2 regions of the Bradyrhizobium daqingense genome follow, and region 1 is predicted to be linked to the other one. Evidence: predicted binding sites of a transcription regulator. Region 1 holds the regulator's gene; the other holds the start of a gene.

Evidence for each region. The regulator LexA, encoded in region 1, represses DNA repair genes until DNA is damaged. The targets are predictions, from matches to a motif close to TGTTCNNNNTGTGTTCNG.
Region 2: the regulator LexA is predicted to act here: its motif matches at 5,410-5,427, upstream of recA (recombinase RecA).

The regions. Positions count from the first base shown of each region.
Region 1 covers NZ_CP088014.1:5,463,373-5,471,118, forward strand. Annotated here, with positions in the region: gene LPJ38_RS25875 (molybdopterin molybdotransferase MoeA) at 303-1,514, shown strand; gene lexA (transcriptional repressor LexA) at 1,692-2,393, shown strand; gene LPJ38_RS25885 (hypothetical protein) at 2,785-3,222, shown strand; gene LPJ38_RS25890 (GAF domain-containing protein) at 3,444-4,385, shown strand; gene LPJ38_RS25895 (ComEC/Rec2 family competence protein) at 4,395-6,689, opposite strand; gene LPJ38_RS25900 (YybH family protein) at 6,848-7,234, opposite strand; gene LPJ38_RS25905 (glutamine--tRNA ligase/YqeY domain fusion protein) at 7,245-7,746, opposite strand, start outside.
Region 2 covers NZ_CP088014.1:6,460,171-6,467,916, forward strand. Annotated here, with positions in the region: gene gcvP (aminomethyl-transferring glycine dehydrogenase) at 1-1,874, shown strand, start outside; gene LPJ38_RS30925 (hypothetical protein) at 2,100-3,074, opposite strand; gene LPJ38_RS30930 (hypothetical protein) at 3,144-3,821, opposite strand; gene LPJ38_RS30935 (hypothetical protein) at 3,903-4,130, opposite strand; gene recA (recombinase RecA) at 4,230-5,318, opposite strand; gene LPJ38_RS30945 (hypothetical protein) at 5,635-5,823, shown strand; gene LPJ38_RS30950 (hypothetical protein) at 6,064-6,264, shown strand; gene LPJ38_RS30955 (hypothetical protein) at 6,409-6,576, shown strand; gene LPJ38_RS30960 (DUF2798 domain-containing protein) at 7,360-7,617, opposite strand.

The sequences.
Region 1 (7,746 bases):
TGCGCCTGTGCGAGCCCCTCGAGGATCGCCGACAGATGCGCGGCATCGATTTCCTCGGGCTCTCCCGCATTGCCCGTCAAAGCCAGCATTGCGCGCGCGATCTCGTCCTGATCATCGGCAGGGAGCTGCCGCACGGCGTGGAGAGCCTTTTCGAGCAATTTTGTCACCGGCAAAAGATAAGCCCAAGTTGCGCGGAAAGGAAGCGCGTCTTTCTCACTCCATTGAGACCTCTTTTGCGTCGATCCTCTCACTGGGCTAGAACCTTACCGATCGTGTCCTTTGATTTGTTGCGGAGTTCACCCGTGGCCCTGATGCCGGTTTCCGACGCGCTTGCCGCGGTGCTGGCGGGTGCCGAGCCGTTGCCTCACGAGATGGCCGCGCTCGATGCGGCCTTCCACCGTGTGCTCGCCCGCGACGTGGCAGCGCTGCGCACGCAGCCCCCGGAAGCCATGTCGGCGATGGATGGCTACGCCGTGCGCGCGGCCGATGCGGTAACGGTCGATTCCACGCTCACGGTCATCGGCGAGGTTGCGGCAGGCCGGCCATTTGCCGGGTCGGTCGGTCCCGGCGAAGCGGTGCGGATCTTCACCGGCGGCATCATTCCCACCGGCGCCAACGCGGTCGTGATCCAGGAGGACACCGTTGCCGACGGCAAGCAGGTGACGATCAAGGAAGCCGCCATCGCCGGGCGGCACATTCGCCCCGCAGGCGTTGATTTCTCCGAAGGCGACGTGCTGCTGCGCAGGGGAGCCCGACTCACCGAACGCGATCTGGCGCTCGCCGCCGCCATGAATCACCCGCAGCTTGTGGTTTGCCGCCGTCCGAAGGTCGCGATTCTCGCCACCGGCGACGAGCTCGTGTTGCCAGGTTCGAAGCCCGGCCACGGCCAGATCGTCTATTCCAACGGCTACGCGCTGCACGCGCTCGCCCGCAGCGAGGGGGCCGAGACGATCGACCTCGGCATTGCCGCCGACACGCTCGAGTCCACCGCCGCCGGCATCCGCCGCGCGCGCGAAAGCGGCGCGGACATCCTGGTCACGTCCGGCGGGGCTTCGGTCGGCGATCACGATCTGGTCCAGCAGGCGCTCCGCGACGAAGGCATCGCGATGGCGTTCTGGAAGATCGCGATGCGCCCGGGCAAGCCGATGATGCACGGACGACTGGGGGCGATGCGCGTGATCGGCCTGCCTGGCAATCCGGTCTCGTCCTATGTCTGCGCCTTCCTGTTCATGGTGCCGCTGATTCGCGCCTTGTCGGGCCGATCCGTGATTCATCATCGTCACGAGCGCGCCGTGCTCGGCAAGGACGTCGGCGCAAACGACATGCGGGCGGATTATCTTCGCGCGAGGCTGGAGGAGCGCGACGACGGCGCGCTCGTCGCTGTTCCCGTCAACCACCAGGATTCCTCGCTGCTTGCGAATCTTGCTGCGGCACAGGCACTTCTCGTGCGCGCGCCGTTCGCACCCAGGGCCGAAGCCGGCACGCCTTGCGAGGTGCTGCGCCTGCCCGTCTGAACGCATCCACCACACGCGTTCCGCGAACTTGGCCGCATTCACGGTAAATTAAGCAGTTGCGGAACACATATCGAACATATAGTGTCTGTTCATGATTTGTTTCGAGGATGTAGCGGTTCGCCGCTCCAATACAGCGTCTCGGAATCGAACGACATCAACCGGGGGACTTTGGTCGAGATGTTAACGCGCAAACAATACGAGCTTCTGCGGTTCATCAGCGAACGTCTGAAGGAAAGCGGCGTGCCGCCCTCCTTCGACGAGATGAAGGATGCGCTCGACCTGCGCTCGAAGTCAGGCATCCATCGCCTGATCACCGCACTCGAGGAGCGCGGCTTCATCCGCCGCCTGCCCAACCGCGCCCGCGCCATCGAGGTGATCAAACTGCCCGAGCTCCAGGCCGCTGCCGGCAACCGCCGCGGCTTCACGCCGAGCGTCATCGAGGGCAATCTCGGCAAGATCCGTGCGAGCTCCAGCCCGCCCGCGGACGAGGGCGAGCGTCCGGTTGCCGTGCCCGTGATGGGCCGCATCGCGGCCGGCACGCCGATCGAGGCATTGCAGACCCGCAGCCACACCATCAGCGTCCCGCCGGACATGCTCGGCTCCGGCGAACATTACGCGCTCGAGGTGCGCGGGGATTCGATGGTCGAAGCGGGTATCCTCGATGGCGACATGGCACTGATCCAGCGTAACGAGAGCGCCGATACCGGAGACATCGTCGTGGCGCTGATCGACGACGAGGAAGCGACGCTCAAGCGCTTCCGCCGCCGCGGTGCCTCGATCGCGCTCGAGCCGGCCAACGCCGCCTACGAGGTGCGCATCCTGCCGCCCAACCGGGTGAAGATTCAGGGCAAGCTGATCGGGCTGTACCGCAAATACTGACCGCCCGGCGGTCATTCGATACCGATGATCCCGATTGGAGCGGATGCGTCCGCTCCGGCTGGACAGTCTTTCCGGTCTTGCGCAGGTTGTCCGGCCCTCATTCAGTACGACACACTCGGGGGCGGAGCCAGGCGCTCATCGTGTCCGAGCTCGAAAGATCGAGCACGCAATGGTGCCTCAGCGCCCGCGGCCACAGGCGTTCTGTGGTCCCCAAATGCGCTGAAATGAGCTTTGTTCCTAGTGAATCTGAAAAAGATAATGTGATCGCGTCTCGCGAACGCCAGCCGCAGATTCGCCTACAACCGAGCAGAGCGTCACGTGCTTCCACTCTGATAGAGGCTTGCGCCTCCGAAAGAGGCGCGGGTTGCTATCTTCGCATGAGGAGCACCCGATGTGTGACTACAGCCTGCATGCCGTTGCATCGCGTCCCGCCGAAGTCGGCGAGACGATCGTCTCCACGACGTTCCGCGGCACCTCGACGCGCGGCTTTGCTTCCGCGGCAGATCCGAACGTAGCCGTCTGCCTGTTGCCGGGAACGGAGCTCGCCTTCGCCGACAACGTCCGTTACGACAATCGCTGGATCTGGACGCGCACCATCAACTCCCGCGTCGGCAAGTTCGGCAAGATCGATCCGCACATTCCCGATCGCCATCACGACGCGATCGAATTCCCTGACGGCAAATACGTGCTGGTGACGCAGCTCGTCGAAGGCCAGCGCGCAACGGTGCTGCAACTGCCGGTGACCCAGCCGGTCAGCGAGCGCGAGCACAAGCCGCAGATCATCGCCGACAGCCGCCCGAGCCCAACGCCCCGCCTGCCGATCGGCTGATGCGCCGTCCCGGCCGTCCAGGTCGGAGACCAGAATTGAAATTGCCGTTCGCCGGCCGCGGCCGGCGACATGGACGGTTTGGCGCTCGTGATATCCGGGCAGCCGACTGAGCACCGCCTCGACCCGCGCACGAACTTTGGGCCGCCATGCCTGAATTTTGAACGTCCGCTCCGCGGTCAAATGACCGATGCTGTCGGGACCTGACACAGCGGACATGGTCGATGAAAGCCTTCATTCGCGTCGTCGAACTCTGGGTGCCCGACCGCACGCGCATGCGGCTGGAATTCGGCGGCGGCCTCTACGGTGAAGGGCTGTCCGCGTTCAAGGCCGTGAGTGAGGACCTGCGCTTCGGTCATGACGAGGGGCTGCCCGGCAAAGCGTGGGCCAGCGGCCATCCGGTGATCCTCACCAAGTTTGCCAACTCGTACTTCAAGCGGACCGATCAGGCGCTCGCAGCTGGCCTCACCTGCGGCGTCGCGGTGCCGGTGTTCGCCGGCGAATTCCTGCAGGCCGTGATGGTGCTGTTCTGCGGCGATGACGAAGCGCATGTCGGGGCGATCGAGCTCTGGCACAACGATCCCGATGTCTCCCACGAGATGCGGCTCGTCGACGGTTACTATGGCACCGCCGACATGTTCGAATTCAACTCCCGCCACACCAGATTCCCGCGCGGCTTCGGCCTGCCCGGACGCACCTGGAAGGCCGGCCTGCCGCTGATCATCAAGGACCTGCATAACGCCAGGAGTTTTCTGCGGTGGGAAGAAGCCGCCGAGGTCGGGATCAATCTCGGCGTCGGCGTGCCCTACCGCACCGGCGCCGACCAGAGCTGGGTGCTGACCTTCCTCTCCGCACAGGCCACCCCGATCGCGCGACGCTTCGAGATCTGGGTCCCGAACGAGGCTCGCTCTGCGCTGGTCTTCCGCGCCGGCGATTGCAGCGGGCAGACCGACCTTGCGGGCCTCTATGCGACGACATCGATCGCCAGGAGCGACGGCAGCATCGGGGGCGCCTGGGCCACCGGCATGCCCGCGCTCAACGATGATCTCGCGCATGACGACTCGATCGCGGCTGCGGAGGCCCGCGCGGCCGGGCTGAGCCAGATGGTGGCACTGCCGGTCATCGGCAGCGCCGGTCTCGACGCCGTGCTGGCCTGGTATCTGTAGCCCATCTGCTCAATCGTCAGCCTGCAGGTCGGTCTCTGCCGGCGTTGCGTCCCGACTCCGGGGCGCTGCCGTCTTGGCCGTAAAGTTCTTGGGCACGAGGCTGCCGTCGAAATCCCCTTCGCCAGCGCCGGCCGGCAACCAGGGCCGGCTTGCGCCTCTCGCCCTCACGGCCTGAACGGCAAAGCCGTCACCACGCTGCGTCAGCGCCAGCGCGCCCTGGCTTGCAAGCCGCGGCCGGTCGACCACCATGGCTGCGCAGCCGGACGGCGCTGGCCGGGTCGTCACCACCAGCGCGGCGCGGCTGCAATCATCGGCAAGCCCGTCGACGCGCAGGGACAGCGCGACCAGCCGCCCGTCGGCGAGCGGCGTCACGCAGCCGGCTTCGTCGCATGACACGCCATCGGCCAGCGAATTGGTTGCGGCGTCGCGCGGATCGGCGTCGGCCGCCAGCCATTCCCTCAGCAGAAAGCTGTCCTTGCTCGCCCGGATCACGTGCAGCTGCCCGTCCTTCCCCCGCACCGCGACGCTCGCGCCGTCCCCGGCAATCAGGATATCGGGCTGGCGCGCCGACAAGCCCCAGGCGAGGGACACCAGCAGCAACAGGGCACCGGCCCAGCGCAAGGGCGTCCGCAACAGCCCCATCATGATGATGCCGAGGCTTGCCGCCATCAACGGCGCAATGCCGAAAGCCGGAATGCGGCCGATCGCACCCGGCAGTGCCGCCACCCAGCTCGACACCGCGACCATCCAGTCGATGCCGATCCCCATCAGCCACCAGAACACGCCGTCGAGCCCGAAGGGCGCTGCAATCAGTCCCAGCAGCCCCGCCGGCATCACCAATGCCGAGACCACCGGCATCGCGCCAAGATTGGCGATGACGCCGTAGGGCGTGACGCGATGGAAGTGGAAGGCCGCATAGGGCGTGGTCGCGAGCCCCGCGATCAGCGAGGCCAGGAATAGGATCGCGATCTCGCGGCCGCCCCACAATGCGATGCGCGCGGTCGCCGAATGATCGGGCGAGGCGAACAGGTTCGGCATGCCGATCTGCACCAGCGCGACGAGACCGAGCGTTGCCGCAAACGACATTTGAAAGCTCGGATGCACCAGCGCTTCGGGCGCAACCGCAAGCACGATCAGCGCCGCCACCGCCAGCGTACGAAAGGTGATGGCCCGGCGATCCACCATGACCGCGATCAGCACAACTGCCGTCATGAAGAACGAGCGTTGCGTCGCGACTTCCGCACCCGACAGCAGCAAATAGAACGCAGCCGCGACCAGCGCGGCGGCCGCCGACCATTTCTTGATGGCGAAGTCGGCCGTCAGCCCCGGGATCAGCGCCAGCAGCGCGCGCACCGCGAAGAACACGACGCCGGCGACGACCGCCATGTGATAGCCGGAAATCGACAGTACATGGCCGAGCCCCGAAACGAACATGGCGTCGTTGACGGGCGCGCTGATCGCATCGCGCCGTCCGGTGAGCAATGCCGTTGCGATCGCGCGATTGTCGCCCTCGAGCGTCGCGCGGATGCGTGCGTCGATCGCATCGCGCAGGCCCTGCATGAACGCAGCATAGCGCAGCCGCAAGCCACCGGCCTCCGGCGGTACCGACGCCGCGATCGTTCCCATCACGAAACCGGAAGCGCCGATGCCTTGAAAATACATGTCCCGGGAGAAGTCATAGCTGCCGGGCCGCACCGGCGAGATCGGCGGCATCAGCCGCGCCTTCAGCTGCACGAAGCTGCCGACCTCCGGCGCCGTCCCCTTGCGCACCGACAGACGCACGCGCTCCAGCTTGACGTCGCTGCGCTGCGCCTCCATCGCGGTGACGCGCAGCACGAAACGGTCGGTGCGCTCGCGGATATCGCGCGCTTCGACGAAACCCGAGAGCGACACCGAATAGAGCGGCTTGGCCAGCACGGGATGGGCGATGCGCGCCGTCTTCCAGGTCGCGATGCAAAAGCCGGCGGCGATCGCTGCGATCATGATCGCCGGGGCGAACAGCCGGCTGCGTCGGAGCAGCATTGCGCCGAGCATGAGCGTGGCCGCCGTCGACGCGACGACCCAGAGCACCGGCTCATGATCGGCGGCGAAATAGAGCGCGATGCCGCCGCCGAACGCGACGGGCACCCAAGGCAGCAGGCGCCCCGGACCGGCTTCCGCGCGCGCCCAGCCGCGCAATGTCTCGATGATCGCGGGCCACAGGCCAAAGCCAGCAGGTGCTAGGCCGCCAGCCGAGGCAGCGCGGCCGAGCGGCCACGTCCCGGCAACTCCCTGGGAGCGTATTGGCCGGCCCGGCTCCGCCATTCCCCTGCACCTTACGATACGCGACGGGTGCAGAGGCTACCGGACCGTGCGGATATGCGAATAGGGTACGGATCAGGAACAGTCGGTGGAGCGCCCTACTTTACTTTGACTCCCAGTCACCGAGGCCTTCGAGCGGCCCTGACGATGCCTTGCTCGCGTCAGATCAGCGGCGCCTTCGACGAGGCGTGGTGATTGACGATCATCCACTCGCCGTCCTCGCGGATGATGACCCAGCTCATCTTGACGACGAGATCGGGACGTTCGCCAGCAAGATCGAACGTGATGGTGGCGCCCACGTTGATCAGATCGGGCCCTGCTTGCGCTGCGTTCACCTCGGAGAACGCCGCACTCGGCTTGCGCCAGCGCGGCAGGCCATTGAAGTAATCGGCAACACCGTCCCGGCCCCGATAGAGCTTGGGATTGGAGCCGAAGAAGAACGCGTTCCTCGAATATAGCGACGACAGCGCCGCAGCGTCGAGCTTTGCGAAGCCGGCGCACCATTTCGCGATGATGCCTGAAACGATGGCGTCGGCTTCGCTGATCATTGTGGTCCCCTCACCCCTTGGCGACTTCCTTGGCGAACGTGTCGCGCAAGCCGATGGTCCGCGAGAACACCGGCTTGCCAGGGGTCGAATCCTTGTCGCGCACGAAATAGCCCTGGCGCTCGAACTGCATCGGCTCCATCGCATTGCTTTCCGCAACGGAGGCCTCGACCCGCGCATCGGACAGGATCTCAAGCGAGTTCGGATTGAGATCGGCCGCAAAGTTCGAAGCGTCCGGGCTCGGATTGGAGAACAGCTGGTTGTAGATGCGGATCTCCGCCGGCTTCGATGCCGCCGCCGGCAGCCAGTGCATGGTGGCCTTGACCTTGCGGCCATCGGGCGCGTTGCCGCCCTTGGTCGCGGGATCGTAGGTGCAGCGCAGCTCCACCACCTCGCCAGCGTCGTTCTTGATCACGCCGGTGCATTTGACGAAATAGGCATAGCGCAGCCGCACCTCGTTGCCTGGCGACAGGCGGAAGAACTTCTTCGGCGGGTTCTCCATGAAGTCGTCCTGC
Region 2 (7,746 bases), 1.0 Mb from region 1:
CCAACATCTGCACCGCGCAGGTGCTGCTCGCCGTGATCGCCTCGATGTATGCGGTCTATCACGGCCCCGAAGGCCTGACGCAGATCGCGCGCAACGTGTACCGCCGCACCGCCGTGCTCGCGACCGGCCTGCGCAAGCTCGGCTTCACGCTGCAGTCGGACAGCTTCTTCGACACGCTCAGCGTCGATGCCGGCACCCAGCGCGCCGAGATCATCGCGCGCGCCCTGGCGGAGAAGATCAATCTCGGCGTCAGCGACACGGCGCTTCGCATCGCGCTCGACGAGACCACGACGCCGGCGACGCTGGAAGCGGTCTGGCGCGCCTTCGGCGGCACGCTCGCTTATGCCGAGATCGATGCGGAGACGCGCGAGGCGCTGCCCGACGGGTTGAAGCGCGCGACCTCCTTCCTCACCCATCCCGTGTTCCACGCGCATCGCTCGGAGACCGAGATGCTGCGCTACATGCGCAAGCTCAGCGACCGCGACCTCGCGCTGGACCGCGCGATGATTCCGCTCGGCTCCTGCACCATGAAGCTGAATGCGACCACGGAGATGATGCCGTTGACCTGGCCGGAATTCGGTTCGCTGCACCCGTTCGTGCCGCGCGAGCAGGCCGCCGGCTATCACGCGCTGTTCGCGCGCCTGGAGAAGTGGCTGTGCGACATCACCGGCTATGACGCGATCTCGCTGCAGCCGAATTCCGGCGCGCAAGGCGAATATGCCGGGCTGCTGGCCATCCGCGGCTATCACGCCGCGCGCGGCGAGAGCCACCGCAAGATCTGCCTGATCCCTTCCTCCGCCCACGGCACCAACCCGGCTTCGGCTGCGATGGTGGGCATGCACGTGGTGGTGGTCGCCTGCGAGAAGAACGGCGACGTCGACGTCAATGATCTCCGCGCCAAGGCGGAGAAGCATTCGAATGATCTCGCCGCGGTCATGATCACCTATCCCTCGACCCATGGCGTGTTCGAGGAGCACATCCGCGAGATCTGCGACATCGTGCACGGCCATGGCGGCCAGGTGTATCTCGACGGCGCCAACCTCAACGCGCAGGTCGGCCTGTCGCGCCCCGGCGATTACGGCGCCGACGTCAGCCATCTCAACCTGCACAAGACCTTCTGCATCCCGCATGGCGGCGGCGGCCCCGGCATGGGCCCGATCGGCGTCAAGGCGCATCTCGCGCCGTTCCTGCCGGGCCATCCGACGACGCAAGCGGATGCTCCGGTCGGCCCGGTGTCGGCGGCGCCGTTCGGCTCGGCCTCGATCCTGACCATCTCCTACGTCTACATTCTGATGATGGGCGGCGAAGGCTTGAAGCGTGCGACCGAGATCGCGATCCTCAACGCCAACTACATCGCGGCGCGCCTCGATCCGCACTTCCCGGTGCTCTACAAGAACGCCAAAGGCCGCGTCGCTCATGAGTGCATCGTCGATCCCAGGCCGCTGAAGACGACATCAGGCGTCACGGTGGACGACATCGCCAAGCGACTGATCGATTACGGCTTCCACGCGCCGACCATGAGCTTCCCGGTGCCGGGCACGCTGATGATCGAGCCGACCGAATCGGAATCCAAGGCCGAGCTCGACCGTTTCTGCGATGCCATGATCGCGATCCGGAAGGAAATCGCCGAGGTCGAGGCCGGCCGCTTCAAGATCGAGGCCTCGCCTTTGCGCCACGCCCCGCACACCGTGCACGACATCGCCGACGACGACTGGAATCGCGCCTACACCCGCAGCGAAGGCTGCTTCCCCGCGGGCACCTCGCGCACCGACAAATATTGGAGCCCGGTGGGGCGCGTCGACAACGTCTACGGCGACCGTAATCTCGTGTGCTCCTGCCCGCCGGTGAGCGATTACGCAGAAGCCGCGGAGTAGGACGCGACGGAGGTCTCGTGGGGTGGGCAAAGCGCAAGCGTGCCCACCGCCTGTCTCGATCAGGAAAGATCGCGGCACGGCGCTTTTGCGTCTTTGCCCAGCCTACGGCACCGAATGCGTCTCTAGAGCGTTTTCGAGCGAAGTGGACACCGGTTCGCGTGAAGAAAACGCGTCAAAACAAGAATCTAGAGCTTCGGTTCTGATTCAATCAGAACCGAATATGCTCTAGGGCGCAACCAACGACCGGCTTTCACGGTCCCACCGCCACAGCCGTTCGTTCGTGAGTTCGGTCCCGCCCCACCCACGCTCGATCCGGTTGTGGCGCCACATGTCGTCTTCGCCGGCGAGAAGTGAACGCCCGAGTTCAGTTAGCGTGACCTTCCACTCGCTCCTGCCGAAGTAGCGATCCTCATTGTTGAACGCCGGATCGCCTAACAAGATCGGCGGCGCCGAATATGCCCCCAGTTCGAGCAAGGCTTCGCGCGCGTCGTCTTCGTCGAACACATCGCGCATCCGATACGCCTCGGTGACACGCCTTGGGTCGGTATGCCCATCGTTCACAAAGTCCAGAATATCCATTTCGCTGGCACCTAGGCCCGTCACGTTGTCCGGAAGCTCTTCGAGCAACGCGATGAGCGCCGGCCGAAGTCTCGGCAGGATCGTCAGATCCGTCATCAGAAGATCGAAACATGGCTGTGGCGTTTCAGCCCGATAGGCTTGCCAGGCGCGGCGTGCCAAGACCAAATGATTTTCGGTCACCTTGAAGGCCGGCAGCTTCCATTTTGCGACAGATTCGGGAGAGTAGTACGCAACATGGTCATCCGTGTGCACCAGACTGAGCTTCGTCGTAATCTCCTTGTAGGGGCGAAGCAAGTCCAGCAGCCAGACCAGCACAAGCTGATCGTTTGGTCGAGGATCGACCCATATTTCGATTGAGTCGAACTTCGAACATAGCTCGAAGAAACCGATATCACGCGTTCCGAACCCCTCGAGCGAGCCACGACAAGCGTCATCGAGCCAATGATCGCCGGAATTGCCATGCTTTGCCGATCGGCGCTCCAATCCCATCAGAAGCTGTTCCTCGGAAGGCAATTTCCTCCGCACGAAGCGTGGATAGAACCCAAGCACGACATTCGCTTGGCGCGACTGGCGAAGTACGTCTTCGTCAAGATGGTTCGTGGCTAAGATCAAACGGGACACGGTCGCCTCTCAAAATTGATACGCAATACAGGAAGGCTGAGAGCATGCGTACGCCTCACTTAGGCGCGATCAACGCGCGGCTCTCGGCGTCCCATCGCCAAAGCCGTTCGCTGGTGAGAAGCGTGCCACCCCAACAGCGGCGAATCGTATTATGGCGCCGGAAGTCCTCTTCTCCCGCCAGCGCCGCCGTCCCGAAATCGGTGAGCGACAAGCGGGACCGCTTGTATTGCGCGAAACGGCGAGCTGCATGTCGAGCGTGAATGGCCCCTCCTCCAGCCCGGCTACGGCCGGTACTGGACATCGCGCGAGCCCATCGAGCAGGGTTCCGACTTCCCAATAATCGTACACGCGCCGCTCGTTGCGCTTCTCTCGACCGGGGAAGACGTCAAAGGGCTGCACATTCCCTGGTGAGATCAACTCGAGCATTCGCGTCTCAGTCGCTGCAAGACCGGTAGTCCTGCTCGGAAGCTCATCGAGCAGGCCGACGGCACACCGTTCAAGCTGCGGAAGCAAACTCAAATCCGATTTGAGAAGGTCGAACCAAGCCTGCGGCGTGGACGCACGATAGGCCCCCCACGCGCGAGCGGCCAGTTCGACGTGTTCTTGCGTGGGCTTAACGATCGGCGGGTTCAGCTCGGCAAATCGCTCCGGCTCGACACCACCAACGGCCATGTCCAGCTGGCGTATCACGATTTTGGAGACTGCTGCTCTCTCGCTGCCGCAATGGTCGAGCAGCCAGAGCAGCATCAGCTGCGCATTTGGCTTGGGGGTCGATCCACAGTTCAGCTAAGTCACATTCCGACAGCAGCTCGATCAGTCCGCGGTCTTTCAATCTCGACTCTTCGAGACGCCATGACGGCGTGTCGTCCAGCCAATGAAGGCCTCGAGGCTGCATCGTACGCGGCGCAAGAATGCCTCCAGCTCCTCCTCGGACGGCAACGGCCCCCAAACAAGCCGATGCTCGATGGCGATGACGAGATCGGCGAGCCCAGCGCGTTGCAAGGCGCCGGCAGCGGACGAATCTGTTGTCAGAATCAGGCGCTTCACCGGAATCATCCGCCTCGCTCAGCGATCAAAACGAAACGGGCACCGACGACGTCGGCAACTCAACGTCCTCAGCGCCCGCTCCTCGCGAAAAACTCTACTGTTGAAGCCTTACTCGTCCGCGGGCTCCTCGCCGTCGGCGTCGCTCTCGGGCGTGCCGGCCAGGATCTGCTCGGAGATCAGGCCGGAGTTCTGGCGGATCGAGGTCTCGATCTTGGCGGTGATGTCGGGGTTGGCCTTCAGGAACGCTTTCGAATTCTCGCGGCCCTGGCCGAGGCGCTGGCTGTCATAGGAGAACCAGGCGCCGGACTTCTCGACGATGCCCGCCTTGACGCCGAGATCGAGGATCTCACCCATCTTGGAGACGCCCTCGCCGTACATGATGTCGAACTCGACCTGCTTGAAGGGCGGCGCCAGCTTGTTCTTGACCACCTTCACGCGCGTGGTGTTGCCGACGACTTCGTCGCGCTCCTTGATCGCGCCGATGCGGCGGATGTCGAGGCGGACGGAAGCGTAGAACTTCAGCGCGTTGCCGCCGGTCGTGGTCTCGGGCGAGCCGTACATCACACCGATCTTCATGCGGATCTGGTTGATGAAGATCACCATGGTGTTGGACTTGTTGATGGACGCGGTCAGCTTGCGCAGCGCCTGGCTCATCAAGCGCGCCTGAAGACCCGGAAGTGCGTCGCCCATCTCGCCTTCGAGCTCGGCCTTCGGCACCAGGGCCGCAACCGAATCGACCACCAGCACATCCACCGCACCCGAGCGCACCAGCGTGTCGCAGATCTCCAGCGCCTGCTCGCCGGTGTCCGGCTGCGAGATCAGGAGCTCGTCGATGTTGACGCCGAGCTTGCGGGCATAGACCGGATCGAGCGCGTGCTCGGCGTCGATGAAGGCGCAGATGCCGCCCTTCTTCTGCGCTTCCGCAACCGTATGCAGCGCCAGCGTCGTCTTGCCCGATGATTCCGGCCCGTAGATCTCGACGATTCGCCCCTTGGGCAGGCCGCCGATGCCGAGCGCGATATCGAGACCGAGCGAACCCGAGGACACCGCCTCGATATCCATGGAGCGGTCGTTCTTGCCGAGCTTCATCACCGAGCCCTTGCCGAACTGGCGCTCGATCTGAGAGAGCGCGGCAGCCAGGGCTTTACTCTTGTCCATGGAAGATCCTTCGACGATACGCAGGGCAGTGGCGGACATTGGTCGTGCTCCTTATGGCGAGGATTCGGGTGCGGGACAAACGATTGGGGCGGCGGGTCGTCGATAAAATCAATGTACCCCATTTGTTCTAGGTTCGCAATATGTTCTTTGCGATCTGTACTGCCGTCGTTGATCCCGGGGTGCCCTAAGTTGAACCTGCGAGGCCCTGATTTCAGCTATGGCTGCCGGAATGACCGTCGGGGAGGCTCACCGGACGACTTGTTCGTGTCCGCTTCAGCACTTCCTCAAATGACTAATTGTATGCTACGTACTGTAGCGTTACCTATCGTCTCATTTAAACAGCGAGGAGAGATGAATGAGGTCAATCGTCACGATCGTTCTTGCACTGTCCCTGCTCTCCGGCTCGCCATCGGTGCAGGCGCAGTCGGCGAACACGCCGACATCGGCCGCGCCGAAAGCCGGTGTCAAAATCACCAAGAAGTCTCAGCTGCACGATGGCTGCCACAGCAGGTACGCCCAGATGCTGGGCAAGCCCTGCCACTGATATCGTTGGCTCGATCTTCAGAGGCCGCCGTGGTTGGCGGCTTCGATTTGAAGAACCGTCGGTGTCTGACCTCGAGCGCCCAACAATCGTCGATCTCCCTTGCACCCCCTGCGTGCACAACTGAACAGACCCGGATCCGTTTACGGATCCTAATGCGACATCACCGCACGAATCCTGGCGACGACCGGTGACGAGAACGCCAATCGCGCTCCCGCCTTCTCCGATGGAAATGAGCGCGTCATGTTCAGGCGACGGCGATTCAAGAATCAGCTGACCCTCCAGGATCGGCTGGCCGCATGGGTGAAGCAGGTCGAGGAGCAGGCCTTAAGGCTGCCGCCTGGCCCCGAGCGAGACGCCCTGCTCAAGAAGGCGCGCCGGGCCGACGTTGCCAATCATCTGCATGATTGGGTCAAATTTCCAAGACTGCAGCCGCCGAAATAGCGGCCCGCCTCGTCCACGAAGCTGACCCGCATCAAAGACGTGCGGCCTGCGCGCCGTCATAAATCCTTAATCCGAGCGCACTGAACCTTTTCGCGGCCTGCGGCCTTCTGTCGGGATGGGACCGCAACTCTGGGGATCTCAGCCATGACTGAAAACACGCAGCCCAGCGCCATCAGGCGCAACCCCCTGCTCGAGGCCGCACAGGAGGAAATGCTCAAGTTCGAGCGCAGGGAAAACGAGTTCCGCAAGAAGGACCGCGACGAGCGTGCCGCCGAGCTCCGTCTGCCCCTGGACGAGATCAAGGTCCACTAAGCCGGCCGGCGGGCGTCGGACCCGTCTGAGGCTAAGCCAGCGATGGCTGGCCGCGGTAAAGTCGAAGGTCAGCAGCGAGGCGCAAGGCGTCGACCTCTCGGGAACCGGCACGGCCCCGACCCCGGTTCGCGCGCAATTAAGGTATCTAAATACCTCAGTCAACCAATTGATTTCACGACCGAATTCCCCGGCGCTCTACTGTGCATGGGGTTGTTTTCGTCGATTTTTGGCGATAGCGGCGCGCGAGGGCGCCCACCGGGCCCGCTTATAGCAGGGCCAGCAGCACAAGGCCGATGACCAGCACGACGAAGCCAGCCGCCGTCGCGGCGGCGAATGACCGCTCTACGTTGTCCATGATGCCACCCCATTGCCGCCGCGCCACGTTTCCCCCATGGCGCGCCGGACCGATCCGGAATCTTGCCGACCGATGTGTCGCCAGTCGTGCGGCCGGATGTCGAAATTGGGACCGGCGCGGGGCCAGTCTGAGGCCTCGCGATCCCAGCCATTCGTTGCACCCGTCAAGCGCCTGTAAGCCGGATCGCCTAGTGTCGAAGTGCCCGGTGGACCAACACCGGGCCTCCATACCCAACCGAGGACCCCGCTCTCCCCGAGCGGGGTTTTCTGTTTGCGGGCATGGCGGGCACACGCGATGAATTCGATCTGCCGAACTGTCAGGCTGACGTAAGCGCAGGCGGCTATGGTCGCCTTGCTAGGTGTTGCAGCCCAGCACCTCAGCCTCCAATAACTTTCTCCCCCGCTTGGCTCTCCCCAAGCGGGGTTTTTTCATGCCTGCCGGCGGGTTCGCAGCTCGCCATCCTCGCGTGTCAACCGCAGCGCGATGGCGCGGATGGCAGGCGCGGCGAGCAGCACGATCGGCAGCATCGCAGCCCATGCGATCAGCCACGACGCCATCCAGTGCCCGAGGAAGACCATCGCGCTGGCGGCGGGAAAGCTGGCGATGCCCGCCGCGATCAGCGAGGTCAGCCCGGACTGGATGACGCCGAAGACGACATGGGAGTAGCGGCGGGGAATGCCGAGCATGAGAGGTCCATGGTTGCCTCACAGACGAAGCAAGGCACATGCCGAAGGTACTCCGTGGTTCTCCGACCATGAACAGAGTTCCAGCCCCCTTCCCGGCGTGCGATTTCCGTGAACGGCGAGGGGTTTGCC